2 linked regions of the Parazoarcus communis genome follow. The protein of the gene in region 2 binds, or shares a complex with, the protein of the main gene of each other region. Links are inferred from orthologs where the notes say so. Each region holds a gene or a part of one and is shown on either strand. Other genes may lie near its edges.

What was found.
Region 1: the proteins of groL (region 2) and metK are in contact, whole or in part, in a cryo-EM structure (PDB 8P4O), measured with the Escherichia coli proteins. The link is inferred for Parazoarcus communis from one-to-one orthologs.

What each region holds. Positions count from the first base shown.
Region 1 is NZ_CP022188.1:2,515,114-2,529,568, forward strand. Bases 6,286-9,214 are described here. They hold metK (methionine adenosyltransferase), read right to left. Parts: upstream 8,369-9,214; coding sequence 7,202-8,368; downstream 6,286-7,201. Other genes in these bases: CEW87_RS11520 (calcium/sodium antiporter), read right to left, coding at 6,286-7,081; CEW87_RS11530 (lysophospholipid acyltransferase family protein), read left to right, coding at 8,589-9,214. Also shown: CEW87_RS23025 (CZB domain-containing protein), read left to right, coding at 656-1,030; metF (methylenetetrahydrofolate reductase [NAD(P)H]), read right to left, coding at 1,075-1,908; CEW87_RS11500 (TlyA family RNA methyltransferase), read right to left, coding at 1,895-2,731; CEW87_RS11505 (carbon-nitrogen hydrolase family protein), read right to left, coding at 2,750-3,625; CEW87_RS11510 (GNAT family N-acetyltransferase), read right to left, coding at 3,622-4,278; ahcY (adenosylhomocysteinase), read right to left, coding at 4,357-5,766; more of CEW87_RS11520, read right to left, coding at 5,999-6,285; more of CEW87_RS11530, read left to right, coding at 9,215-9,455; CEW87_RS11535 (lysophospholipid acyltransferase family protein), read left to right, coding at 9,455-10,330; CEW87_RS11540 (hypothetical protein), read right to left, coding at 10,324-10,578; dapF (diaminopimelate epimerase), read left to right, coding at 10,670-11,503; CEW87_RS11550 (DUF484 family protein), read left to right, coding at 11,553-12,206; CEW87_RS11555 (tyrosine recombinase XerC), read left to right, coding at 12,211-13,122; CEW87_RS11560 (helix-turn-helix domain-containing protein), read left to right, coding at 13,347-13,754; CEW87_RS11565 (class I SAM-dependent rRNA methyltransferase), read left to right, coding at 13,833-14,455. UniProt on the Escherichia coli protein: Catalyzes the formation of S-adenosylmethionine (AdoMet) from methionine and ATP.
Region 2 is NZ_CP022188.1:2,411,625-2,426,069, reverse strand. Bases 7,800-10,718 are described here. They hold groL (chaperonin GroEL), read right to left. Parts: upstream 10,126-10,718; coding sequence 8,473-10,125; downstream 7,800-8,472. Other genes in these bases: CEW87_RS11020 (autotransporter assembly complex protein TamA), read right to left, coding at 10,652-10,718; groES (co-chaperone GroES), read right to left, coding at 10,179-10,469; CEW87_RS11035 (response regulator transcription factor), read right to left, coding at 7,800-8,159. In the rest of the region: CEW87_RS11070 (cryptochrome/photolyase family protein), read left to right, coding at 1-1,215; CEW87_RS11060 (response regulator transcription factor), read left to right, coding at 1,654-2,307; CEW87_RS11055 (sensor histidine kinase), read left to right, coding at 2,311-3,723; CEW87_RS11050 (cation acetate symporter), read right to left, coding at 3,817-5,535; CEW87_RS11045 (DUF485 domain-containing protein), read right to left, coding at 5,532-5,840; CEW87_RS11040 (sensor histidine kinase), read right to left, coding at 6,014-7,498; more of CEW87_RS11035, read right to left, coding at 7,473-7,799; more of CEW87_RS11020, read right to left, coding at 10,719-12,352; CEW87_RS11015 (class 1 fructose-bisphosphatase), read right to left, coding at 12,399-13,400; CEW87_RS11010 (D-amino acid dehydrogenase), read left to right, coding at 13,573-14,445.

The sequences.
Region 1 (14,455 bases), 110 kb from region 2 along the record:
GTTCGAGCGCGAGCGGTCTGCCACGCTTGAGGCCAGGATCGCCGAGCAGGAACTGGTGTGTGCCGAAGCCAAACGCCGTGAGGCGCTGTTCGACGCGCTGTTCGGCCAGTTGCGCAACTACGGTCAGACCCTGGTTTCGGTGCAGGGCACGTTCGGAGACCTTGCCCAACGCCTTGGCGCACAGGAAAAGGCCGCGACACGCTCGACCGTTGCGGCGGACGAAAGTGTCGCAGCCATCGGCAGTGTGTCGGGAAGCCTGGCGCAACTTGCGACCGATACCGGCGAGACCGCCGGCTCGGTCGCACAGCTGGCCGAGCGTGCCGCCCAGATCGGCGGCATTGTCCGACTGATTCGGGAGATTGCCGACCAGACCAATCTGCTCGCGCTGAACGCGGCGATCGAAGCGGCGCGCGCGGGCGAGCAGGGGCGTGGTTTCGCGGTCGTGGCTGACGAGGTGCGCAAGCTGGCCGAACGTACGGCCGGGGCAACAAACGAAATCTCCGGGCTGGTGACCGCCATCCAGGGAGAGACGGGGCAGGTGCGGAGCGTGATCGGCTCTCTGTCGGAAAAGGCGACCAGTGCGGCCGAGGATGGACGTCGGGCGCAGGGCAGCATGGACGAATTGAGTGATATCGCCCGCCAGCTCGCGGGCACCATGCAGGACGCGTCAGTGCGCAGTTTTGCCGAACTGGCGAAGCTCGATCATCTGATCTTCAAGCTCGACGTGTACCAGGCGGTTTCGGGGCACTCCGGGCGCACAGCCGCCGACTTCTCGAGTCACCACGAGTGCCGGCTCGGGAAATGGTATTTCGAGGGCGATGGAAAGCGTTTCGCCAGTCTGCCCGCGTATCGCAATCTCGATGCGCCACATGCGCTGGTGCACGCCGCCGGCAAGCGCGCGCTCGAATCGTGCGGTGCCGGGCGTCTTGACGATGCGCTCTTGGGCATTCAGGACATGGAGCAGGCCAGCGTCCGCGTGCTTTCCGAGCTGCAGGCAATCTCGGATTCGTCGGGCCAGTCCAGACGCTGAACCCGAAACGGCGTGCTGCAAGCCGTTTCGGGCGGTCGGCGCGTTCAGGCGAGCTTGAGGCGGTGGCAGATCTCGGTGGTGAGGGCTGACTGGTTCATGCTGTAGAAATGCAGGCCGGGCGCGCCGCTGGCGATCAGTTTTTCGCACATCGCGGTGACGACATCGAGGCCGAAGGCACGAATCGATTCCGAATCGTCGCCGAAGGCTTCGAACTTCTTGCGCATCCAGCGCGGGATCTCGGTACCGCACGCGTCCGAGAAACGGGCCAGCTTGGAGAAGCTGGCGATGGGCATGATGCCGGGGATGATCGGGATGTCGACGCCCATGCCACGCACCGCATCGACGAAATGCAGATAGGCGTCGATATTGTAGAAGTACTGCGTGATCGCGGAGTCGGCACCGGCTTCGGCCTTGCGCTTGAAGGCGAGCAGGTCGTCCTTGGGGCTGCGGGCTTGCGGATGCCATTCAGGGTAGGCCGCAATCTCGATGCGGAAACGCTGCCCTGTCTCGGCGCGAATGAACGCCACCAGTTCGTTGGCATAGCGGAATTCGCCTGCATCGCCAACGCCGGAGGGCAGGTCGCCACGCAGGGCGACGATACGCTTGATGCCGGCTTCGGCGTACTCCGCCAGGATGGCGCGGATGCTGTCGCGGGTCGAGCCGATGCACGACAGGTGAGGGGCTGCTTCGGAGCCGCTCGCTGCAATCTCCTTGACCGTGGCGAAAGTGCGCTCGCGGGTGGAGCCGCCGGCGCCATAGGTCACTGAGAAGAAGCTGGGCCGGAGTTCGGCCAGCCGGGCGCGCACGGCACGCAGCTTCTCCGCACCCTCTTCGGTTTGGGGCGGAAAGAATTCGATCGAAAGTTCAGTGTTGTTCATGTTGCATCCAGATGAAGAATTCGCGGTTGCCGTCGGTGCCGGTAATCGGGGAGTCGTACCAGCCCTTTACGCTCAGACCGCAACTGCGTGCACTATCCCGAAGTCGTGATTCGACGTCGGCATACAAGTTGGTATCGCGGACAATGCCGCCTTTGGACAAGCCCTTGGGGCCGACCTCGAACTGTGGCTTGACCAGCGCCAGGATGCTGCCCCCTGTTGCCAGCAACGCAGGCCACTGCGGCATCAGCAGTGTCAGCGAAATGAAGCTGGCATCGCAGACGATCAGCCCGAAGCCGTCCGGAGGGAAGTGCGCACCCAGATCCGCAACGAGCAGGTGACGCGCATTGATACCCTCCAGGGTGACGCAGCGCGCGTCCGCCGCCAGCTTCGCGTGGATCTGGCCGTGTCCGACCTCGACGCCGACAACCTGCTTCGCGCCCGCCTGCAGCAGGCAGTCGGTAAAGCCGCCGGTGGATTGCCCCACGTCGAGGCAAGTCAGGCCGGTGACGGACAGCTTGCTGGCTGCCAGCGCGCCTGCAAGCTTGAGCCCGCCGCGCGAGACGAAGCGGTCGTTCTCGTCCGGCCGGACTTGCAGTACAACCTCGCCCGGCAGCGTTTGGGCCGATTTCGTCACCGGACCACCTTCCCAGCTGACCCGGCCGGCCTCGATCAGTCCCTGCGCCGCAGTCCGGGAGGGCGCGAGCCCTTGAGTCACCAGCAGGCTGTCAGCACGCATCAGGCCGCCACGCTCGGCGGGTGCCTGCACATGGGTCGTGGCAGGCGCGGTTGCCGGGCGCGCCGTGCGCCGATGAAATGATTTCAAGCGAGCGTTCCCGGATGCTCAGGAAACCTTCACCACTTCGACCGGGTGCTCGTACACATCCTTGCGCTTGTCGTAGAGGGGAATGGTGGTGCCGTGTGTGCGGCCGCTTTCGAGGTCCTTGAGGTCCACGTCGGCCACGACGATCTGTTCGATGTTCGGTGTGCCTTCGGCGGCAATGCCGTCGCGTGCGAAAGCGAAGTCCGACGGCGTGATGATGCTGGCCTGACCATAGTGCAGACCCAGGCCCTCGACCGGCAGGTTGCCCACGGTGCTGGTCATGGCGACAAACACCTGGTTCTCGATGGCCCGGGCGTGGCAGCAGTAGCGCACGCGCAGGAAGCCCTGGCGGTCGTCGGTACACGAGGGCACGAAAAGAATGTCGGCGCCAGCTTCGCACACCATGCGTGCGAGCTCGGGGAACTCGATGTCGTAGCAGATCAGGATCGCGATCTTGCCGAAGGGGGTCTCGAACAGGCGCAGCTGGTCACCGGCGTCGGTGTTCCATTTTTCGCGCTCCCAGCGCGTGCGGTGGATCTTGTCCTGCTCGTAGATTTCACCGCTCGGGGTGAAATAGTACGCGGTGTTGAGCAAGCGCCCTTCTTCGTTGACCTGCGGGGTGGTGCCGCCGATGAGGTGCACGTCCCATTGCGCTGCAAGCTCCTGCATCAGGTCCTTGTAGCGCTTGGTGTAGTCGTTCATGTTGCGCACGGCGGCGCGCACGTCGCTGGTGTCCATGAAGGACAGCAGTTGCGTGGTGAAGATCTCGGGCAGCAGCACGAACTGGGGTTTGTAGTCCCCGGCGGCCTTCATGATGAAACGCACCTGATTCTCGAAACCCGACCAGTCGTGGATCGGGCGCAGCAGGTACTGCACGGCAGCAATTCGAACGATCATAGTGCGATTTCCTCAGGGATGATGGTGGGGTTTGACGGATCGTAATCCGGGTTGAGCCATACGATCAGCGAGGCATAGCCGCGCGATTCGGTATCCTCGGGAATGTAGTTCTCGATGACGCCGCAATAGCTGAAGCCTTCCTTGATCTGGAAGCTCAGTACGGGGTCGATCAGATCGCCCCAGACCACCTTTTGCGCATAGAACTCTGCGCTCATTTCGTCAGCGTAGCGGTCGTAACCCGGCAGGCGTCCGCAGGCAATGATGCGCTTCAGGTTCATGGCCCGGCACAGCGATCGACGGCCTTCGTAGAGCAGGTGTCCCACCCCTTTGCCTTGCAGCCTCGGATCGACAAAGACCTCTGCGCCATAAAGCGTCTTGCCGTCCGGGTTGTGATTGTCGAACGTGCCGGCACCGGTGATCTCCTTCCAGCTGTGCGACTCCGCCCAATCGTCCCACAGCACGATGAGTGAGCTCGCACATCCGACCAGGCCATCTTCCGTCTCGGCCACGATCTGGCCCTGCGGAAAGACGTCGAGCTGCTCGGCGAGCTTGCGCTTGCTCCATGCAGGGATGTCCGGATAGACCTCGGACTGAAGGGCGATCAGTGCGGGAATGTCTTCCGGGCGAGTCTGACGCACGCTGACAGAGTTCATTCGGTGTCTCCAAGTCTTATTGTTCGTAAGGGCCACCGCGCCCTGGAGGAGGCGGTGGCCCGTCCGCAGCCGGGGCGATCAGTAGCGGTAATGATCAGCCTTGTACGGGCCTTCAACCGGTACGCCAATATAGGCGGCCTGGTCGGGGCGCAGCACGCTGAGCTGTGCATTGAGTTTCTTCAGTTGCAGGCGTGCGACCTTTTCGTCCAGATGCTTGGGCAGAGTGTACACGCCGACAGGGTAGTCACCCGTGCGAGTATAAAGTTCGATCTGGGCGATGGTCTGGTTGGCGAAGCTCGACGACATCACATAGCTCGGGTGGCCCGTGCCGCAGCCGAGGTTCACCAGGCGACCCTTGGCGAGCAGAATGATGCGCTTGCCGTCGGGGAAGATCACGTGATCGACCTGGGGCTTGATCTCTTCCCATTCGTACTGCTCGAGCGAGGCAACATCGATTTCGTTGTCGAAGTGTCCGATGTTGCACACGATGGCCTGGTCCTTCATCGCAGCCATGTGTTCATGGGTGATGACGTTGAAGTTGCCCGTGGTCGTCACGAAGATGTCTGCCTTGTCCGCAGCGTACTCCATGGTGACGACGCGGTAGCCTTCCATCGCAGCCTGCAGGGCGCAGATCGGGTCGATTTCGGTGATCCACACCTGAGCCGACAGTGCGCGCAGCGCCTGTGCCGAGCCCTTGCCCACGTCACCGTAACCGGCCACCAGGGCAACCTTGCCCGCGATCATCACGTCGGTCGCACGCTTGATGCCATCCACCAGCGACTCGCGGCAGCCGTAGAGGTTGTCGAACTTGGACTTGGTGACCGAGTCATTGACGTTGATCGCCGGGAACTTGAGTTCGCCGCGCTGATGCATCTGATACAGGCGATGAACGCCGGTGGTGGTTTCTTCGGTGACGCCCTTGATCTGTGCAAGACGGGTGGAGTACCACGTCGGGTCGGTGGCGAGCTTGGCCTTGATCGATGCGAAGAGGATGGTTTCCTCTTCCGACGTCGGCTTGGCGATGACCGAAATGTCCTTCTCGGCCCGCGCACCCAGGTGCAGCAGCAGGGTGGCATCGCCGCCATCGTCGAGGATCATGTTCGAGTAGCCGCCGTCGGCCCATTCGAAGATGCGGTGGGTGTAATCCCAGTAATCGCTCAGCGACTCGCCCTTGACCGCGAACACCGGAATGTTCTGTGCAGCGATGGCTGCAGCGGCGTGGTCCTGGGTCGAGAAGATGTTGCACGAGGCCCAGCGCACTTCGGCGCCGAGTGCGGTCAGGGTCTCGATCAGCACCGCGGTCTGGATGGTCATGTGCAGCGAACCGGTGATGCGTGCGCCCTTCAGGGGCTGGGCGGCAGCGTATTCGTCGCGGATCGCCATCAGACCGGGCATTTCGGTCTCGGCGATACGGATTTCCTTGCGGCCCCAGTCGGCCAGCGTCAGGTCGGCAATAACGTAATCGTTGAATTCAGCCACAGCGTTCATGTGAAGCTCCATGCTATGGCCGGGAGGGAAAGAGGACGGCGTTTAGCTCACCCATCATCCCGAACCCGGCAGGGTTTGAGAGAAAAGACCAGGGTGAGCGCCGTTTCACACGCCCGCCCGGGGAGGGCGGGTTCCGAGCCTGGGGCTGTCGCAATGAATGCGGACAGTGCCTTGCAGCGCTCCTCGGAATACTTCGAATTATAGCGATCCCGCACAGTTTGCGGAATGCCTGCTACCGATCTGATGCAGCTTTCCCGTTGTGACGGACGATGCTGACGACCAGTGTGATCACCGTCAGCGGCATCACATAGCCAAGCATGACGCCCGAAAAGGCCTCCAGTCCGGCGTGATGCTGTGCGGCGAGGATCAGCCACGCGGTATAGGCCGCGTAATAGCCGAGAAACAAGATGCCTTCCCAGCGCGCAATTTCCCGCCCGGTGATCAGGATCGGCAGGCAGGCGAACGCTACGGCGAGCATGACCCACAGATCGAAGTGACGGGCAGCCTCGGAAACCGGAAGCCCTGCGGGTGCCACCAGTCCGGTGACGCCCAGCACGGCACAGATGTTGAAAACGTTGCTGCCCACCACGTTGCCGACCGCGATGTCACGCTGACCGCGCAGTGCGGCGACGATGGAGGTGGCGATCTCGGGCATCGAGGTGCCGATGGCGACGACGGTGAGGCCGATCACCAGGTCGCTGACACCGAAGGCGCGTGCAAAGACGACCGCAGAGTCGACCAGCCATCCGGCGCCGAGTACCAGCATGACAAGGCCGGCGACCACCAGCGCAGTCTGCACTGCCCAGTGGCTGTCCCATTGCGAGGTCGGAATGTCTTCAGCGAAATCCTCGCTCATCGCGGCCGAGCCCTTGCGCGACTGCCGCACCAGAAACACCGTGTAGGCGATCACCAGACCGAACAGCGTCGCCGCTTCGATGCGGTTGATGGAGCCGTCGAGCGCCATCACCAGCAGCAGCACCGAGGCGCCGATCATGATCGGAATCTCCTGCCGGATGATCTGCTCTGCCACCAGCAGTGGCGCGATGACCGCTGCGATGCCGAGGATCAGCAGGACGTTCGCAATGTTGCTGCCCACCACGTTGCCGATGGCGATGTCAGGGTTGCCGTTGAGTGCCGAGCCAACCGAAACCGCCATCTCCGGCGCACTGGTCCCGAAGGCGACAACCGTCAGACCGACGACGAGCGGCGAGATGCCAAAGGAGACCGCCAGTCGCGACGCTCCGCGCACGAGGAGTTCGGCGCCGATGACGAGGGTGACCAGACCAAGGAGGAACAGCAGGGCTTGCTCGAGCATTGAGGGCTTGATGAATGTTGAACTGTTTCAGAGTACATCCGGTCGGCACGGTTCCCGCATCGTGCGGAACCCGTGCCGACCGCTGTGCCGGCGCCAGCCTGTGGCCGGCGCCGTGGTGCATCAGAGGCCGGCGTCGGCGCGCAGTGCGGCAGCCTTGTCGGTCTGCTCCCAGGTGAACTCGGGTTCGTCGCGGCCAAAGTGACCGTAAGCAGCCGTCTTGGCGTAGATCGGACGCAGCAGGTCGAGGGTCTGGATGATGGCCTTCGGACGCAGGTCGAAGTGAGCACGGATCAGATCAACGATTTTCGCGTCGCTGATCTTGCCGGTGCCGAAGGTGTTGACCATGAGCGAAACCGGCTTTGCGACGCCGATGGCGTAGGCAACCTGAACTTCGCACTTGTCGGCGAGGCCCGCAGCGACGACGTTCTTGGCCACATAACGACCTGCATAGGCGGCCGAGCGGTCGACCTTGGACGGATCCTTGCCCGAAAACGCGCCGCCGCCGTGGTGAGCAGCGCCGCCGTAGGTGTCGACGATGATCTTGCGACCGGTCAGGCCGCAGTCGCCGTGCGGGCCACCGATGACGAAACGGCCGGTCGGGTTGATGAGATAGCGCACTTCGCCCTGCAGCAGTTCCTTGGGCAGCACCGGCTTGATGACTTCCTCGATGATGGCCTCGGAAATCTGAGCGTGCGACACCTCGGGGCTGTGCTGGGTCGAGACCACGACGGTGTCGATGCCCACCGGCTTGCCGTCGACATACTTGACCGTGAGCTGGCTCTTGGCGTCGGGGCGCAGCCACGGCAGGCGGCCATCCTTACGCACTTCGGCCTGACGCTGCATGATGCGGTGCGCGTAGTAGATCGGCAGCGGCATCAGGCTGGCGGTTTCGTTGCACGCATAGCCGAACATCAGGCCCTGGTCGCCCGCGCCCTGGTCGAGGTCGATTCCTTCGCCTTCATTCACGCCCTGCGCGATGTCGGAGGACTGGCGGTTGATGGCGGTGAGGATGGCGCACGACTTGTAGTCGAAGCCGATGTCGGAGCTGTCGTAGCCGATGCGACGCACCACATCCTGTGCGATTTCGCGATAATTGGGGTGGGCGCTGGTGGTGATTTCGCCCGAAATGACGACCAGGCCGGTGGAGACCAGGGTCTCGCAGGCGACGCGGGCGTGTGGGTCTTCGGTGAGGATGGCGTCGAGCACGCCGTCCGAGATCTGATCCGCAACCTTGTCGGGGTGACCTTCGGAAACCGATTCCGAGGTGAAGAGGAATTCTGCTGCCATGACTGCTCCTGAAAAACAAAAATCCCCGTTTCCTGGCGTTACGGCCAGCTCCGGGGATTTCATCGAGCAGCCGACGCTTTAGCAGAATTTTTGGGTCACGCGATTGTTGCGGTGACGGCCGCCCTGCAAGTTGTCGAGTTAACTCGGCGGCTGAGGCACAATTATAGACTGTGTTTGTCTCAGGTCAATCTGTCACCGGATCGGAACCGCGAAAACTATCGTGATTGTCAATCTCCTTTTTCGCGTGCTTGCGCGCTTCCCGCTGTCCCTGCTGCACCTCTTCGGTGGTTGGGCGGGCTGGATTGCCTACGCCGCGTCACCGTCCTATCGCCGCCGCGTGCGACGCCATCTGGCTCAGGCCGTCGGTGATGTCGATCCCGCGGTGCTGCATTCCGCGATCGCCGAGGCGGGCCGGCAGGCCTTCGAGCTGCCGTGGCTGTGGCTGCGTCCGGCCGAGGAAGTGGTGGCCAAGGTGAAGCGGGTGGAAGGCTGGGAGCTCGTTGATGCGGCCCACCGCGAGGGTGCGGGCATCGTGTTCATGACGCCGCATCTGGGCTGTTTCGAAGTCACCGCGCAGTACATCGCCTCGCTGACGCCAATTACCGTGCTTTACCGCCCGCCACGCAATGCTGCGCTCGAGCCCCTGATGCAGGCCGGACGCGTACGCGGTCAGATGAAGACAGCGCCGGCAGATCTGTCGGGGGTGCGCCGGCTGGTGAAAACCCTGCGCAGTCACGAAGCGATCGGCATGCTGCCAGACCAGGTGCCGGGTGCCGGCGAAGGTGCGTGGGCGGATTTCTTTGGCCGACCCGCGTGGACGATGACGCTGGCGGCGCGCCTGGCAGAGGTCAAGGGCGTGCATGTGATCTATTGCTGGGCCGAGCGTTTGCCGCACGGCGAGGGCTATGTGTTCAGGCTGTCTGCGCCTGTCGAGCCACTCGAAGGGGATCTGCCCGCACGTGTGGCAACGATGAACCGGGAGATCGAACGCGTCATCCTGAAGTGCCCCGGCCAGTACATGTGGGGCTACAACCGCTACAAGAAGCCGCGTACAGGGCGTGAAGCGGCAGCAGGTTCCGAGGCGTGATGAGCCGTCTCGGCGTGGCGGTATTCTGGCTGCTGCACTGGCTGCCGCTTGCGGTGCTGGCGCGACTGGGCGAGGCGCTGGGGCTGCTGCTTCATGTGTTTGCCTTGCCGCGCCGGCATGTGGTGGATACCAATCTGAAGCTGTGCTTTCCCGAACTTGATGCGCGGCAGCGGCGTCAGCTCTCGCGTCGTCATTTTCGTACAGTGGGGCGCAGCCTGCTCGAGCGCGGCCTGTTGTGGTGGGGCAGCCGCGAGCGTCTCGAGCGCATCGTCAGAATCGAGGGCGGCGACCGTGTGCGGGCACTGCAGGCGGCGGGGACGCCGGTCATCCTGCTTGCCCCCCATTTTGTCGGACTCGACATGGGCGGGACGCGGGTGACGATGGACTTCGATATCGTCAGTGTCTATGCGCGCCAGAAGAAGAATCCGGTGCTCGATCGCTGGCTTTATCATGGCCGCAGCCGGTTTGGCGATCAGCTGCTGCTCGCGCGGCAGGATGGCGTGCGCAGCTCGGTGAAGGCGATGAAGGCCGGGCGCCCGTTCTACTACCTGCCGGACATGGATTACGGTCGGCGCGATGCGATCTTTGTCCCCTTTTTCGGTGTGCCGGCGGCTACCATCACCGGACTGCCGCGGCTTGCCCGCGTGGCCGGCGCAGCGGTGCTGCCCTGTGTCACGAAGATGTTGCCCGGCGGCGCCGGCTACGTCGTCGAGATCGGCGAGGCATGGTCCGACTTTCCGAGCGCGGATGTCGAGGCCGACACGCTGCGCATGAACGAGTGGATCGAGTCGGTCGTGCGCACGATGCCGGAGCAGTACTACTGGGTGCACAGGCGGTTCAAGACGCGCCCCGTGGGCGAGGCCAAGCTCTACTGATCTGCTGCAGGCGCGTCGGCGTCCGCGAGATGGCGCAGGACCACGGGAAAGGCGGCGCTGCCGAGTAGGGCAATCGCAGAGACGATGAGCGCAATTGCGGTGCCGCTTTCGGCAAGCACCGGATGCACATCGCTGAAGTCTCCCGCCAGCAGCACCAGGCCGCCAAGCAGACAGGCAAGGCCGGGCAGGCCGAGCAACCATGCGGAAATCGGGAGAGCTGAGCGGCGTGGCGCTGGCGTATTGGTCATGTCCCGAATTCTCTCACGATGACGCGTGCTGGACGATACCCGGGTGCAGGAGGAGAATCCGGGCACGCTTTCCGCATTGATCAGAACTCCCATGAAACTGCGCTTTACCAAGATGCATGGCCTCGGCAACGACTTTGTCGTGATCGACGCAACCCGTGAACCGGTTGAACTCACTCCCGAGCGCGTCCGGGCGATCGCCGATCGCCATTTCGGCGTCGGTTGCGACCAGCTCCTGGTGGTCGAGCCGCCGAGCCGGCCGGCTGTCGATTTCCGCTACCGCATTTTCAATGCCGACGGCGGCGAAGTCGAACAATGCGGCAACGGCGCACGCTGCTTCGTGCGCTTCGTATACGACAAAAAACTGACCGACAAGGCCGACATCAGCGTCGAGACCCGCTCCGGCATCATTTCGCCGCGTTTGCGCGAGGATGGGCTGGTCACGGTCGATATGGGTGTGCCCGTCCTCACTTCTGCCGAGGTCCCCTTCGTCTCCGACTCCGACGCGATCGTGCAGCCACTCGAGGTGGGCGGCGACATGCTTGCGATCACGGCCGTATCGATGGGAAACCCGCACGCCGTTCAGGTCGTGGCCAACGTCGATGCGGCCCCGGTCGAAACCCAGGGGCCGCTGATCGAGCACCACCCGCGTTTTCCCGCGCGGGTGAATGCAGGCTTCGTGCAGGTGGTGGATGCGCACCGCATTCGCTTGCGCGTGTTTGAGCGCGGATCCGGGGAAACCCTGGCCTGCGGCACCGGGGCATGTGCCGCAGTGGCGGCGTCGATACTGCGCGAACTGGTTGTTTCGCCGGTGCGGGTGGAAACCCGTGGCGGTGAGCTTGAGATTGCCTGGGAAGGTCCAGGCACGCCGGTGCTGATGACTGGCCCGGCAGTAACGGTTTTTGAGGGCGAGATGAATCTCGTCTGATGTCTGGAGACATGCAACAGGGCTTGATGCCCGACAGGAGCTATTGCCGATGAATGCCGATGAAGTCGCACGCTATCTGCGCGACAACCCTGATTTTCTGTCCGACCATGGCGAGCTGTTCACCGAACTGACCGTGCCGCACCCGCAGCACGAAGGCCAGGCGATCTCGCTTGCGGAACGGCAGCTTCACGCCCTGCGCGACAAGATCCGCCTGCTGGAGGTCAAGCTTGCCGAACTGATTCGCTTTGGCGAGGAGAACGACGAGATCAGCGAAAAAGTGCATCGGCTGACCCTGTTGCTGCTCGAGGCGCACGGTTACGAAGGCGTCCGCCACGAACTTTTTTCCAGTATGCAGCAGGACTTCGCCATTCCTCATGTCGCGCTGCGAATCTGGAACAGCGTGCTGGCTCGCAGCGACGAGGACTTCGCGCCCGTTGGCGAAGGCGTGCGCCTGTTTGCGGGCGACCTCCGTCACCCGTATTGCGGTGCGCCGAGCAACATCGAAGTGCTGAGCTGGTTTGGCGAGTCGGCACCGCATGTGCGTTCCGTAGCCCTCATGCCGCTGCGTCGGCAGACTCAGGTGGTCGGTCTTCTGGCCCTGGGCAGTGAAGAGCCCGAGCGTTTCTACCCCGAGATGGGCACCCTGTATCTCGGCCGGATCGGTGAGCTTGCCGCCGCCGCGCTGCTCGGGGAGATCGGCTGAGCGCATGCCTGAGCCACTTGCCGCAGCGCTGGCACCGGTCTGGGTCGAAGGCTATCTGGGGTGGCTTGCGACCCAGCGCCGTGCCGCCGCGCTGACGCTGGAGAACTACCGTCGGGATCTGCTGCGCTTGCACAGCCTTGCACAGGGGCGCGACCCCGGTGCCCTGAGCGCGGCCGAGATTCGCCGCTTCGTGGGGCGCATGCATGCAGAAGGCCTGGGCGGGCGCTCGATTGCGCGCTGCCTGTCGGCCTGGCGCGGCCTGTATCGGTGGCTGATCCGCCACCATGGGCTCAAGCACAATCCGGTGGACGGTATTCGTGCACCAAAATCGCCGGCGACACTGCCGCGCGTGCTGTCTCCCGATCAGGCAAAGGCCTTGCTCGACGCCCCGGCCGACAGCCTGCTCGAGATTCGCGATCTGGCAATGTTCGAACTGTTCTACTCGTCAGGTCTGCGCCTGTCCGAACTCGCCGGGCTTGGACTCGATGATGCGAGCGATCTTGAGGGCGGCATGGTGACGGTGCGCGGCAAGCGCGGCAAGACGCGCAGCGTGCCGGTCGGCAGCCAGGCGGTCGAGGCGGTCAGGCAGTGGCTTGAGGTGCGCGGGCAGGTGCCGGTCGGCAGTCCGACCCTGTTCGTGACGCGTACGGGCGGACGAATGAGCCCGGGGGCGATTCGCAGCAGGCTCACCCTGAGAGCCGGTACGGTGGGCCTGGGCGTGCATGTCCATCCGCACATGCTGCGTCACAGTTTCGCCAGCCACGTGCTGCAGTCGAGCGGGGACCTGCGTGCGGTTCAGGAACTGCTCGGCCACGCCAGCATCCGGACCACCCAGGTCTACACGCACCTTGATTTTCAGCACCTCGCCAGGATCTATGATGCCGCTCATCCGCGGGCACGGAAGGCGAAGGAATAGGCTGTAGCGTTCCCCATTTTGGGTATCGATAAATGCTGATACTCATTCGCGATCGGCTATGCTGTCGTGCATCAATCAACAATAAATAATAAGCGGCGATGTGCGTACAAGGCACTGAGCCGCAAGCAAGGATGCTTATGACATCTGAACCTTTCGCCCCCGATGAGGCTTCCATGGATGCTGGAATCGAAGCTCCGCCCGCAGAGAAAATAAAAAAGCAGCGCATGCTCCGGGATGTTGCCCTGCTGCTTGCAAAGCATGAAGTCCGGAACATGAAGCGCTGGTTCGAAGAGTTCGATCGCGACATCATGCTGCCCATCCTGCTCGGCGAAATTGCATTGCACAATATCGGCACGCCAAGTTCAGGCGCCGTCGACGGCGAAGGCTTGCCTGAGTGCACGCTCAAGCCCTGTAATGCCTATTCGATTGCGGCGGCCACCGGCCTCCCGCGTGAGACCGTTCGCCGCAAGGTGGCACGGCTTGTCGAGCTCGGCTGGGTGTCCCGGCGCAAGAACGGCCACCTCTATGTGTCCTCGGGCGCTTTGCACCACTTTGGTCATCTGATGAGCTCACGCGAGCTTCCGGATCTGATCGATACCGCGGATCGCGCCCGGCGCCTGCTCGGCGACTGACGGTGGGTGCTGGCAGGGCGGTGGCGCAAGGAGGCTGGTAAGGGCTAAACTTGGCGCCCTTTTGCTGGATCATCATCCATGGCTCGCCTTCATCTACGTCCCGGCAGGGAACGCACCGTCCTTCGTCGTCATCCCTGGATTTTCGCCGGCTCTGTCGATCATCTCGAAGGCCGCGCCCGTCCGGGCGACACGGTCGATGTGGTCGCTGCCGACGGCAAGGTGGTGGCGCGTGCAGCGTGGTCGCCCGAGTCACAGATCCGTGCCCGGGTGTGGTCACTGGATGCCGAAGCGGCAATCGATCACGCCTTTTTCAAGCGCAAGGTCGCTGAATCCGTCGCCCGGCGCGAGACGCATCCCATGTTGCGCGGGCAGGACGGTCAGCGGCTGATCCACGGCGAATCCGATGGATTGCCGGGCGTGATCGCGGATCGCTACGGTTCCGTCGTTGTGCTGCAGCTCACCAGTGCCGGCTCCGACAAGTGGCGCGATGCCATCGTGGCCGGTCTGGTGCAGGCGACGGGCTGCGCCGCCGTCTATGAACGCTCGGATTCCGACGTGCGCAGGCTGGAAGGCCTGGAGCCGCGCGCCGGAATTGCCTTCGGCGAACTGCCTGCCGAGGGGCTGCAGATCGTCGAAAATGGCGTGCGGATGGAGGTCGATGTGGTCGGTGGCCACAAGACCGGCTTTTATCTTGATCAGCG
Region 2 (14,445 bases):
GAATGGCGTCTCGACCGCCAACTCGCCGACTACCTGAAGCAGTCTGCGCTCAAGGGCGGCATGGTCGATAGCGAACACTTCTACACCACCCGCAATGAGGCTACGGACATCTTTGCACAGCGCAAGCAGTGGCTGATGGAGCATTTCTACCGCCAGATGCGCAGCCGGCACCAGGTGCTGATGACCGGCAACAAGCCGCTGGGCGGCAAGTGGAACTTCGACCAGGACAACCGCAAACCCTGGCCCGGCTACCCTGCAGAACCGACCGACCGCCGGCCTCGCCATGATCACACCGCCCTGTGGCAGACCATCGTCGATGCGGGCGTCGGCCACTTCGGAAACCCCTCGGCAGACCGCTTCACCTGGCCGCTGAACCGTGCGGAAGCCCTGCAGCAACTGGATGATTTCATCCGCGACGGCCTGCCCCACTTTGGCGACTTCCAGGACGCGCTCACCTACCGCGCGTGGCGCCTGTTCCACTCCTTGCTCTCATTCGCACTCAACACCAAGATGCTCAACCCGCGCGAGGTCGTGCAGCGAGCCGAAACCGCCCACCTCGAAGGCAAGGTGCCACTGCCTGCCGCAGAAGGCTTCATTCGCCAGATCCTCGGCTGGCGCGAATACGTGCGCGGCGTGTATTGGGCGAACATGCCTGACTACGTCAGCCATAACTTTTTCGGACACGACCGCCCGCTTCCATCGTGGTTCTGGACCGGCGAGACGCGAATGCGCTGCCTCGCCCACAGCATCAGCCAGTCGCTGGAACATGCCTATGCCCACCACATCCAGCGCCTGATGGTAATCGGCAACTTCGCCCTCCTCGCCGGCCTCGACCCGGTGGCCGTGCACCGCTGGTACCTCGGCATCTACATCGACGCCTTCGAATGGGTGGAACTACCAAACACGCTTGGCATGAGCCAGTACGCAGACGGCGGTGGCCTTGCGACGAAACCTTATGTATCGAGTGCAGCCTACATTGACCGCATGAGCGATTACTGCAAAGGCTGCGCGTACGACCGCAGCGCACGAACCGGAGAGAAGGCCTGTCCGTTCAACGCGCTGTATTGGGACTTCTTTGAGCGGAATCGTGTAGTACTTGAGACAAATCATCGGCTGGGGATGGTCTATCGGCAACTGGGGAAATTCGATGAGGCAGCACGCGACGCTATCCACCAACGTGCAGCCTCCGTGAGAACCGGGCTTGAGAAGCTGTGAATGCCGGAGTGCAGGATTCCAGAGCGAGACGCTGCCGTTCAAGAAGCTGCCACGCAGTCTTGTCGTCCAGCATGAATCCGCACTCTCTCTCTCGTCCGGGTGATAGAAAGAATTGGAGAACGGCAGCAAATTCGCCAGCATGACTCCCACGCGGACTTCCTGATCGTGAACGCAAAAACGCCGACCCAATGGATCGGCGTTTTTGCTTGTTCTGGTGGCCAGTCGCGGAATCGAACCACGGACACGCGGATTTTCAATCCGCTGCTCTACCAACTGAGCTAACTGGCCAACGAGGAGCGCATTATAGCGGAAGATTTTCTGTCGTCAATGCATAATCGCATTCAAATTCACTTGTTTCTTCTCCAGACGCATGCGCACCGTGTCAGCACAGCGTGCTGGTGCCGCGTTAGAGCGTGACCGACTCACCTTGAGACAACCATGCGCGTACTACTGGTCGAAGACGACCCCGAGCTGTCAGACGGCATCGCAAGTTTTCTGCGCGGCCAGGGCGATACCGTCATGCAGGAGAGCGACGGGATGCGCGCGGATCAGCTGCTGCAGGCGGAATCCATTGATTTCGCGCTGGTCGATGTCGGCCTTCCCGGGCTTGGTGGCTATGAACTGGTGCGACGCATTCGCAGCCGTCAGCAGGCGGTTCCGGTGATGCTGATCACCGCACGCGATGCCCTCGACGACCGCATCTACGGCCTCGACCTTGGCGCCGACGACTATCTGGCCAAGCCATTCCAGCTTGCCGAGCTCACAGCGCGGATGCGGGCGGTACTGCGGCGAGGCAAGTATGCGACAACGCAGTCGATTTCCTTCGGCCCCCTGACGCTCGACCTTGACGGCAGACTGGCTGCGCTGAACGGCGAACCGCTGAACCTCACCGCGCGTGAATGGACGCTGCTCGAAGCCCTTGCGGCAGCCGACGGCCGTACCGTACCCAAAGACCACTTGCAGGCAGACGCCAGCGGCAATGCAGTCGAAGTGTACATCTCGCGCCTGCGCCCCCGCCTCGAGCCTGCGGGCCTGCTGATCCGCACGGTGCGCGGCTTCGGCTACAGGCTGGAACTCGGCCCCGGCCACTAGGCCATGCAGACAAGCCTTTATCGGCGCCTGCTGCAGAACTTTGCCGGCCCTACCTTCCTGCTGCTGATTACGGCCGGAGGCATCAGCTACGGTATCGCGAAGAGCGTGATCGGTACCGCATACGACCAGAACCTGATCAACCTCGCACATGGGGCGGCAAACCATGTCCTGCTGCGGGATGGGCAGATCACGCTCGACCTCACGGGCGGCGCCGAGCAGGTCCTGCGGACGGACACCATCGACGACATCTACTTTCGCGTCAGAACCGGAAACGGAAGCATCCTGGGTGGTGATACGGACCTGCCCTCACTCGGCAGTGAGCGCTCACGCAACGGCACGGGTGCCACGGAGCTGCAGCCGAACGTCGAGAGCCTGCCCGCGCACCACCTCGCCGCACCGCAGTTCTTCGACAGCCACTATCGCGACACGCCGATTCGTGCCGTGCGCCTGCAGCAGACCCTCGGTCACCACACCATCTACATTACCGTTGGCGAGACGCTGAACAAGCGCCAGCAGGCACTAGAGCGCCTGCTGCTTGGATTCGGATCGGCTGCGGTCATGCTGCTGGCTGCGGCCACGCTGGCCGTACGCCTGGGCATTCCGTCCAGCCTGGCCCCATTGAAGCGGCTCGAAGATGAACTGCGTGGGCGCACCGGCACCGATCTTTCGCCGCTGTCGCCCGAGAGCGTGCCGCTGGAGATTCGCGAGGTCGTCCGCGCACTCAACGCCCTGTTCGACCGTCTGCGCGCGGCCAATACCGGACAGCGACAGTTTCTGCAGGATGCGGCACATCAACTGCGTACCCCGCTCGCCGGGCTGCAGATGCAGATTGAGCTGCTTGAGTCGCACCCTGCCGACGATGCCGCACTGGCGCGACTGAAGCGCTCCATTCAGCGGGTGACGCGTCTTGCCAACCAGTTGCTCGCGCTGGCGCGCGCGGAGGCCGGTGCGCAACTGATGGTCAATGCATCGACGGTCGATTTCGCTCATCTGATCGACGACATGGTCGAGGAGTGGCTGGAGAAGGCTGATGCGCGCTCGATCGACCTCGGCATCGCGCGCGAACCGGTCTCCATCGTCGGCGACCCTACGCTGCTGCGCGAACTGATCGCCAACCTGATGGACAACGCCTTGCGTTACACACCCGACGGTGGCGAGGTCTCGCTGCGCTGTGCGGCGGCGGACGGGATGCTTGAACTTGAGGTCAGCGACACGGGCCCGGGGATTCCGGAAGACCGGTGCGAAGCCGTCTTCGAGCGCTTCTATCGCCTGCCCGAAACGAGCCTGTCGGGAAGCGGCCTCGGACTGCCTATCGCACGCGAGATTGCGCGCTGTCATCATGGGAGCATCAGGATCTCCGCCTCGCCACGCGGCAAGGGCACGCGGGTGCAAGTGCGCTTGCCGCTGACGCAGTAAAAAAGGCTGCAGCGGGCATCACCCACTGCAGCCTGGTGTCTTGCAGCACGCTCACCGCAGACTCCTGCGAATGAGCGCACACGTTGAAGCACATCAGTGACCAGAAGCCCCCGACGCGCCGATGCCGGTCTCCGAGCGCACCTTCTGCGCCAGATAGCCCGCACGGTCGACCTTCGCACGCTCGCTGTTGTCCAGCACCGAGAACAGCCAGATTCCGATGAAGCCTGCCGCCATCGAAAACAGGGCCGGCGAGGTGTAGGGGAAGAGCGCCGAACCCTTGGGGTTGCCCAGCGTCGCTTCCCACACCGAAGGCGACACCACCGTAAGCGCAACCGCAGTGGTCAGACCGAGGAAGCCGCCGATGGCCGCGCCACGCGTCGTGCAATCCTTCCACAACACGGACATGAACAGCACCGGGAAGTTGGCCGATGCCGCAATCGCGAAGGCCAGTGACACCATGAAGGCGATGTTCTGCTTCTCGAAGGCAATCCCCAGCACCACCGCGACCACACCAAGCGCAAGCGTGGTAATGCGCGACACACGCAGCTCGGAAGCAGAGTCGGCATTGCCTTTCTTGAACACCGTGGCGTACAAGTCGTGCGAGACAGCCGATGCACCGGACAGCGTCAGACCGGCAACCACGGCCAGAATCGTGGCAAAAGCGACTGCGGAGATAAAACCGAGGAACACGTTGCCGCCCACCGCGTTAGCCAGGTGGATGGCCGCCATGTTGTTGCCGCCGATCAGACCGCCCTTCGCGTCAAGGAAGCCCGGATTGGTCGACACCAGCACGATCGCGCCAAAGCCGATGATGAAGGTCAGCACGTAGAAATAGCCGATCCAGGTGGTGGCCCAGAACACCGACTTGCGCGCTTCCTTTGCATCGGGGACGGTGAAGAAGCGCATCAGGATGTGCGGCAGGCCAGCGGTGCCGAACATCAGCGCCATGCCGAAGGAGATCGCCGAAATCGGGTCCTTGATGAAGGACCCTGGCCCCATGATCGCCTGCCCGAGAATCCCCGCCTCCTCGATCGTCTTGCCTGCAGCCACGGCAGTCGTTGCCTTGACCTGTACCGATGCGGCAAACAGCGCTTCCGGCGAGAAGCCGTACTGCGCCATCACCATGAAGGCCATGAAGGACGCACCGGCCAGCAGCAGGCAAGCCTTGATGATCTGCACCCAGGTGGTCGCCGTCATGCCGCCGAACAACACATAGACCATCATCAGCGCGCCAACGATGACCACCGCCATCCAGTACTCCAGACCAAACAGCAGCTTGATCAACTGGCCCGCGCCGACCATCTGCGCGATCAGGTAGAAGGACACCACCACCAGCGTACCGGATGCGGCAAAAGCCCGGATCGGGGTTTGCTTGAAGCGGTAGGCGGCAACGTCGGCGAAGGTGAACTTGCCCAGGTTGCGCAGCCGCTCCGCCATCAGGAAGGTGATCACCGGCCAGCCCACGAGAAAGCCGATCGAGTAGATCAGACCATCGTAGCCGCTCGCCATCACCGCGGCCGAGATACCGAGGAAGGACGCGGCCGACATGTAGTCACCGGCAATCGCCAGACCGTTCTGAAAGCCGGTGATGCCGCCACCTGCGGTGTAGAAGTCTGCAGCGGACTTGGTCTTGGCCGCTGCCCACTTGGTGATGAACAGGGTAAGCACCACAAAACCACCGAACATGCTGATTGCAGTCCAGTTGGTGGCCTGCTTCTCGGCCTGTCCGAGGTCGCCACCGGCCGCCAGCACGGCTGCGGACAAAAGGGCAAGCGCAACGCCGCCCAGAATATTCAGATGGCGGGCGTTCATTTGCCTGCCTCCCTGACGACTTCTTCAGTCAGCTTGTCGAACTCGGAGTTCGCACGGCGCACGTAGATGCCGGTAATGATGATCGTAAAGACGATCACACCAAAACCGACGGGGATACCTACGCTGGTCACACCTTCGCCAAGCCGGGCCGCAAGCACTTCCTTGTCGAAGGCGATGATCGCGATATAGCCGTAGTAGACGACCATCATGATCGCCGTCAGCAGCCAGCCAAATTTCGAGCGCGTGCTTACCAGGCGCTGATACTTCGGGTTGGCAATGATTTTTGCCACCGAATCGTTTTCCATGTCTCCCCCTCCATGCGGGCATTGATCGCACCGGGCATGCGCCCGGCCAGCGACAAGGTAGAGAGGGAGACTTACGACGAGCTTACGAAAACTCGTTTTTATTCTTTTATATCAATACCTTAATAGTTACTGAACAACAGCTTAACGCACAACCGGAAAACGCGTCGCTCCGCTCAGCCCAGTGGAAAATAGTCCCCGTGAACCGGCGGCGGCAGCTGCAGCTGGCTGCGCGGAAAGACGACCTGCGCGACGGTCCCCTGCCCCGCCGGATTGGGGCTCAGGCTGACCGTGGCGCGATGCAGCTCGGCAATCTCACGCACGATGGGCAACCCCAGCCCCGAACCGTCCGCGCCGCTGCCCAGCACCCGATAGAAGCGCTCGAATACGCGCTCGCGATCCGCCTCGGGGATACCCTCGCCGGTGTCCTCGACTTCGAAAATCGGCGCGCCGGCGTGACGGGTGCGTGCAGTCACGCTGCCACCGCGCGGGGTGTATTTGATGGCGTTGTCCATCAGGTTCTTGACCATCTCGCGCAACAGCACCGGGTTGCCCTCGACCAGCATGCCCTGCCCGCTGCTCTCCACCCCGAGATCGATGCCCTTGGCAAGCGCACGCGGGAACAGATCCTGCCCCACCTCACGCACCATCGCCTCGACATCGACCGGTTCGACCGCGTAGAGCTTCTCGAAGCTGGCCTCGGCGCGGGCAAGCGAAAGCAACTGATTGATCAGGTGCCCGGCGCGTTCGGTGCTGTCAGCGATCTGCGTCAGCGAATTACGCAGTTGCTCGGGGTCGCTCTCGAGCAGCGCCAGTTCGGTCTGCATGCGCAAACCGGTCAGCGGCGTGCGCATCTGGTGCGCGGCATCGGCAATGAAGCGTTGCTGCGCCTGCAGGTTCTCTTCAAGGCGGGCCATCATGTCGTTGAAGGCGATGATCAGCGGCCGCACCTCCTCCGGAACGCTGGCCGGCACGATCGGCGACAGGTCGGTCGGGCGTCGTCGCCGGATCAGGCTTTGCAGGCGGTTGAGCGGCGCAATGCCGCGCGTCAGCCCCACCCACACCAGTACCACGGCCAGCGGGATGATTGCGAACTGCGGCAGCAGCACCCCGGTCACCACCCGCGAGGCGAGGTCAGAGCGCTTGTTGCGGGTTTCGGCAACCTGCACCAGCACCAGCGGACTGGCAGGCTCCGGCCACGCGCGCAGAAACTGATAGGCGACCCTCACCTCCTCGCCATGGATGACCTCGTCGCGGTAACGCACCTCCTCACCCAGCACCGACGCGGGCGGCGCCACCCAGGGGATCTCGCGGTCACCGGTGATGGTCTCGCCGCCCTGATCTGCGACCTGATAGTAGACGGTGTCGTCCTGATCGGCCCTGAACAGCGCACGCGGCGGTGCCGGAAAATGCACCACCACCTTGCCATCCTCCACCTTGACCAGTCGCGCGAGTGCGCGCGCACTGTCGGCCAGCGCCCGGTCGTAGGGCTGGTTGGCGATGTTGTCGGCAACGTTGTGGGTGACGATGATCGAAATCGGCCACAGGAACAGCAAGGGCGCGAGCAGCCAGTCGAGGATTTCGCCGAACAGCGAGTTGGGCTGCCCGGGAGCGCGCTGCCCGGTCGGCTTGCGGTCAGGCCTTCGTAGCCGGGACAGCATCCGGATTTTCCAGGCAATAGCCCAGACCGCGAACGGTCACGATACGGACGCCACTATCCTCGAGCTTCTTCCGCAGTCGATGCACATAGACCTCGATCGCATTGCTCGACACTTCCTCACCCCAGCCACACAAGTGGTCCACCAGCTGGTCCTTGCTCACCAGCCGCCCGACCCGCAGGATGAAGACCTCCAGCAATCCGACTTCGCGCGCGGAGAGTTCGACCATCTGACCATTGATCTTGACCACATGATCGGCCTGATCGTAAGTCAGGTTGCCCACCTCGATACAGCGCGGCTGGCCGGTACCGCGCCGGGTATGAGCACGCACACGGGCCTCGAGCTCGGGCAAGGCGAAGGGCTTTGTCATGTAGTCGTCCGCGCCCGCATCAAGGCCGCGCACACGGTCCTCGACACCGTCCTGCGCGGTGAGGATCAGGACCGGTATTGCAGACTTGCGGCTCCGCAATCGCTTGAGCACCTCAATACCTGGCAACTTCGGGAGTCCGAGGTCGAGAATCAGCAGATCGTAGGGCTGCGAGGCCAGCGCTGCATCCGCGTCTGCACCATTGGCAACATGGTCGATTGCATACCCGCCACGTTTGAGCGCCCTGCCGATTCCGTCGGCGATGACTGGGTCATCTTCCGCGAGAAGAATGCGCATAGGATTCCGGATGTAAGTTGAATGTAAGCGGAACCCATTAAATTCAGTCCCGCTGTTCTCCTTTTACTCGGTCTTCGGGAACGCACGCGTTCAGCAGCGCACGCGTTCCGGGGAGCGTCGCGCGCATGGCGCCGATGCTCCCTGCCGTCTTTTCCTTTCTCCGCGATTATCCCACGCCTGAGTCATTGCGCGTAGCGCTTTGCCCCACGCGCGGTTGCGCCCGCCCGAATCCTCTGAGCCGCAGATCACGACAGGCGAAAAAAAGCCCCGCCGAAGCGGGGCCTTTGAGCTTGACCGTGAGGTCAGCGGGCAATTACATGCCCATACCGCCCATACCGCCCATACCACCCATGCCGCCCATGTCGGGCATGCCGCCACCAGCCTTGTCGTCAGCCAGTTCAGCAACCATGCAGTCGGTGGTGAGCATCAGGCCAGCAACCGAAGCTGCGTTCTGCAGCGCGGTGCGGGTCACCTTGGTGGGATCCAGCACGCCCATTTCGACCATGTCGCCGTACTCGCCGGTTGCAGCGTTGTAGCCGAAGTTGCCTTCACCTTCGGTTACGCGGTTCACCACCACCGAGGGCTCGTCGCCAGCGTTGGAAACGATTTCGCGCAGCGGCTGTTCCATGGCGCGCAGCACGATCTTGATGCCGGCGTCCTGGTCATGGTTGTCACCCTTGAGGCCGGTGAGGTTGGCACGAGCACGCAGCAGGGCAACGCCGCCGCCGGGAACGATACCTTCTTCAACAGCAGCACGGGTGGCGTGCAGTGCGTCTTCGACGCGCGCCTTCTTTTCCTTCATTTCGACTTCGGTCGCAGCGCCAACCTTGATCAGAGCAACGCCGCCGGCCAGCTTGGCCACGCGCTCTTGCAGCTTCTCGCGATCGTAGTCGGAGGTCGCTTCTTCGATCTGAACACGGATCTGCTTGACGCGTGCTTCGATGCGCTCACCGTCGCCGGCACCGTCGATAACGATGGTGTTTTCCTTGCCGACTTCGATACGCTTGGCCTGGCCCAGCTCTTCCAGCGTGCACTTCTCGAGGGTCAGACCCACTTCTTCTGCGATCACCTGGCCGCCGGTCAGGACAGCGATGTCCTCCAGCATGGCCTTGCGGCGGTCACCGAAGCCCGGAGCCTTGACGGCGCAGGTCTTGAGGATGCCACGGATGTTGTTCACCACGAGGGTCGCCAGCGCTTCGCCATCGACATCTTCAGCGATGATCAGCAGCGGACGGCCGGCCTTGGCAACTTGCTCCAGTACCGGCAGCAGGTCACGGATGTTGGAGATCTTCTTGTCGAACAGCAGGACGAACGGGTTGTCGAGGATGGCAACCTGCTTGTCCGGGTTGTTGATGAAGTAGGGCGACAGGTAGCCGCGGTCGAACTGCATGCCTTCGACGACGTCGAGTTCGTTGGCGAGGCTCTTGCCGTCTTCAACGGTGATCACGCCTTCCTTGCCGACCTTGTCCATGGCGCGGGCGATGATCTCACCGATGTCCGCGTCGGAGTTGGCGGAGATCGAACCGACCTGGGCGATTTCCTTGTTGGTCGAGCAGGGCTTCGACAGCTTCTTCAGCTCGTCGATGGTGGCGATGACAGCCTTGTCGATGCCGCGCTTCAGATCCATCGGGTTCATGCCGGCAGCAACGAACTTCATGCCTTCACGAACGATCGACTGAGCCAGCACGGTTGCCGTGGTGGTGCCGTCACCGGCGATGTCGGAGGTCTTGGAAGCAACTTCCTTGACCATCTGCGCGCCCATGTTTTCGAACTTGTCCTTCAGTTCGATTTCCTTGGCGACGGAAACGCCGTCCTTGGTCACGGTCGGGGCGCCGAAGGAGCGCTCGAGCACGACGTTGCGACCCTTGGGGCCGAGGGTGACCTTGACCGCGTTGGCCAGGGTGTTGATACCAGCAACCATGCGCTCGCGCGCGGAATCACCGAATTTGACTTCTTTAGCAGCCATTCTTTAGAACTCCTGAATTATTTCGAATCGAGAATCGTGGGATTGCGGGAGGCTCAGCCTTCAACCACGCCCATGATGTCTTCTTCGCGCATGACGAGCAGTTCGTCGCCTTCGACCTTCACGGACTGGCCGGCGTACTTGCCGAACAGCACCTTGTCGCCCACCTTGACGGCCATCGGACGCACGTTGCCGTCGTCCAGGATCTTGCCGTTGCCGACAGCCAGCACTTCGCCCTGGTCGGGCTTTTCACCGGCGGAATCGGGGATCACGATACCGCTGGCGGTCTTGCGTTCGGCTTCCAGACGCTTGACGATCACGCGATCGTGCAGGGGACGAATCTTCATCGAGTTCACTCCTTAGTACTGTTTAAACTGTGGCGGGACCATCCCGCCGGAAAATTCGCAGTGGTCGCGGCTTGCGCCGGACTGTTAGCACTCACTGCCAACGAGTGCTAATAATAGGGGCGGGGTTTCGCTATTTCAAGAGCGGAGACGGAAGAAAAATTTGCTGCGCCGCAGCGGCGAGCTCAGAACGCGACCGCTACGCCAAAGTGCAGACGCAGCCGGGCGTCGTCGTGGCCCCATGCGAGGTCGATTGCAAGAGGCCCTGCCGGGCTGCGCCAGCGCGCGCCCAGACCGTAGCCGGTGCGCAGTCGGAACTCACTGCGTGAATCCGCGGCATCGCCGGCATCGACGAAGGCCGCAACGCCCCAGTCACGACGAAACCAATGCACGTACTCGCCACTGAGGGTCCCCAGATAACGGCCACCCACGGTCGCATCGCCTTCAGTTACGCCGAGGCTCTGATAGGCATAGCCTCGCACCGATTGCGAGCCGCCGGCGCGGAACAGGAAATCCTGCGGGATACCGTCGCGGGAAGGCGCGAGCGTGGCACCCAGCTCTCCGCGCAGGGTCAGCATGTCGGCCTCGCCGATCGGAAAATAGTGCTGATAGCGGCCATAGAGTCGCACGAAGTCCTGCTCCGCAAGCGCGATACTCGAGCCGCCGCCAATCTGCACCTCGAGGACGTGCCCGCGCCGCGGATCGAGCACGTTATCCACCGCTCGCTGCACCCAGGTCCAGTTTGCCGTCAGCGTTGTCAGGCTGGAGGGATCGGCGCCATCGGGATGCAGGGACTCATGCTGCAACCGCAGGGCAATCTGGGTTTCGATATCACCGCGGATGGTGGTCCGACCGATACCGATCGCCTGGCTTTCGGTCTTCAGTCCTTCGAGATCGCTGTTGTCGATCAGCGCACCGATGCTGTCGCGATGACCGTCCGGCGCCGGCGGAAAGAACAGATCGGCGAAAAGCGACTGGCGCAACTGCTCGAGACGGATGCCCGATGACAGTTCCCATCCGCGCGAAAGAATATTGACGTCGCGATACGCAGCCTCGACCCGATAACCGGTATTGCTCGATACACCTGCACCAAAACTCAGGCGCCGCGACTGGGCCTCTGCCACTTGCACACGCACGGGCACGGCAGCAGCCAGTGCCGGGTCACGCTCGATATCGACCACCACCGACGCAAACTGGGGCGCACCCTGCAAGGCCTCCTGCAAGGCAAGCAAGGCGTCCTGATCGTAGATATCGCCCGCCTCGACCGTGCTGTAGCGCGTAACAAGATCGGCCGGCAGTCGGCTCAAACCACTGACTGCGAGTTCGCCAAGTCTGAAAGTCGGGCCGCTGTCGATCACGACCGACAGCGCCACTTCGGTGCCGGCCTCATTGACTTCGGCACGGGTACTCAGTGTGCGCGCCGCAGCGTAACGGCGGCGACTGACCGCATCGAGCAGTTGCTGTTTGGCACTATCCCATTCGGACTGACGAAAGGGCTTGCCCACCGACAAGGCCCAATTTTCGCGCAGACTGTCGCGCAAGGCTGCCGCCTCGGCTTCGCTCGCACTCGCCAGTTCGCCTTCGAAACCGATATCGACGGCAGTAATGGCAGCCCGTACGCCAGGCTCCACGGTCAGCGTCCATTTGTCCCCGCTACGCCGATCGAGCCTCACTTCGGGGTTGAAATAGCCCTCCGTGGAGAGCAGATCGACAACTTCCCGCCGTGTGCGTCGCACCAGCGCGGTCTGATCGGGCCCGACCTCGGGCACCGTCAGCTCGGCCGACTTAAGCAGGCGCACGTGCTGACGCAGGAGCACGCTGACCGTTTCCGGCGCTTCGAGCGCTACGCTGACACGATCCTGTGCCCTGGCGCTGTTTCCCCACAAGAGGAAACACCCCAGGGCCAGGAGGCTCAAGGCACGGAGAAGCGAATCAAGCTTCAAGATGGTATGAAGTCACGCGTTCGACCTCGCTCTTCGAGCCGAGCACGACGGGTACGCGCTGATGCAGCTTGTCGGGCTGGATATCGAGGATGCGCTCGCGCCCGGTGGTGGCCGCGCCACCGGCCTGCTCGATCAGCATGGCCATCGGGTTGGCTTCGTACATGAGCCGCAGCTTGCCGCCCTGGGCACGACATTTCTCGTCGAGCGGGTACATGAAGATGCCGCCACGGGTCAGCACACGGTGCACGTCAGCCACCATCGACGCCACCCAGCGCATGTTGAAATCGACGCCACGGGGGCCAGCCTTGCCTTCCTGCAGCTCTGAGATGTAGCGCTGAACCGGCGCCTCCCAGTGGCGGGCGTTGGAGGCGTTGATCGCGAACTCGCGGGTTTCCTCGGGTACCGTCATGTAGGGAGTGGTATAGATGAAGCTGCCCATTTCGCGGTCGAGCGTGAAGGCGTGAACGCCCTTGCCCACTGTGAGCACGAGCTGGGTGGAGGGGCCGTAGATCGCATAGCCGGCTGCCACCTGCTCCCGACCGGGCTGCATGAAGCTTTCCTCGGTCGGATCACCCTCGCCCTCGGGGTTGCGCAGCACGGAAAAGATCGTACCCACGGTGACGTTGATGTCGATGTTTGACGAGCCGTCGAGCGGATCGAACATCAGCAGATAGCCGCCCTTGGGAAAGTCGAACGGGATCTGATGCACGGTTTCGACCTCTTCGGACGCCATTGCCGCAAGGTGGCCGCCCCATTCGTTGGCCTGCAGCAGAATCTCGTTGGCAATCACGTCGAGCTTCTTCTGTGCCTCGCCCTGCACGTTGTCGGTACCGGCCTCACCCAGCACACCGGCAAGCGCCCCTTTGGACACATTGACTCCGATCGCCTTGCACGCGCGAGCCACGACCTCGAGCAAGAGCCGCAGATCGGCCGATACGCGTCCGGCGCGCTGCTGCTCGATCAGGAATTGGGTAAGGGTGACGCGACGCATGTGCAAAACTCCCGGAGACGGATGATTGAAGATGTCAGACCCGATTATCCCGTTTCCGGGACGTCTGCGCACCACGAGTTGCACGCTGGCGGTTATCATTTACGGCTTGGCGGTTCGCCGCCCTGCCCCGCACACGCACTGGGCAGCCTCTCTGGAGCACAAAAGCCAAGTTATGCATGTGATGGTTCTCGGCGCCGGCATCACCGGCGTCACCACCGCCTGGTACCTGAAGCAGGCGGGGTTCGAGGTCAGCGTGATAGACCGCCAGCCGCAAGCTGGACAGGAAACGAGCTTTGCCAATGGTGGCCAGATCTCGGTCAGCCATCCCGAGCCCTGGGCCAACCCGGCGGCCCCCTTTCTGGCGCTGCGCTGGCTTGGCAAACACGACGCCCCGCTGCGCTTCAGCCCTCAGGCAAGCCTCGACCAATGGCGCTGGGCGCTGTCCTTTCTGCATGAGTGCCTGCCGTGGCGTGCGAAGCGCAACACCGAGGCGATTGCTGCGCTTGCCATCCACAGTCAGCGCGAACTGCACCGGGTACGCGCAGCCGCCGGCATCGAGAACGACTACGATGCGCGCGAGCAGGGCATCCTTCACCTTTTTTTCAGCGCCTCGGATTTCGCTCATGCACCGGCACGCGCAGAGCAGCTGATGCAACTCGGCATTGAAGCCCGGGCTTGCTCGGCTGCCGAATGCCTTGCAATCGAGCCCGCGCTCGCGACACTCGCACCAACACTGGCGGGCGGTCTGTATGCGCCCGGCGACGAAAACGGCGACGCGATGCGCTTTACCGGTGCGCTGGCGGGGGTGCTTGCGCGCGACGGCGTGCAGTTTCACTATCAGACGACGATCGAACGCCTGACCCACACCGGCGGCCTGATCGACGGTGTCGAGGTGCGTGACCGTGAAGGGCGGGCTGGCACCCTGACCGCGAACGCCTATGTGGTATGCCTCGGCAGCTTCAGCCCCCTCATGGTGCATGCGCTTGGCGAGCGCCTGCCAATCTACCCGGTGAAGGGCTATTCGATTACAGCACCGGTTGCAGAT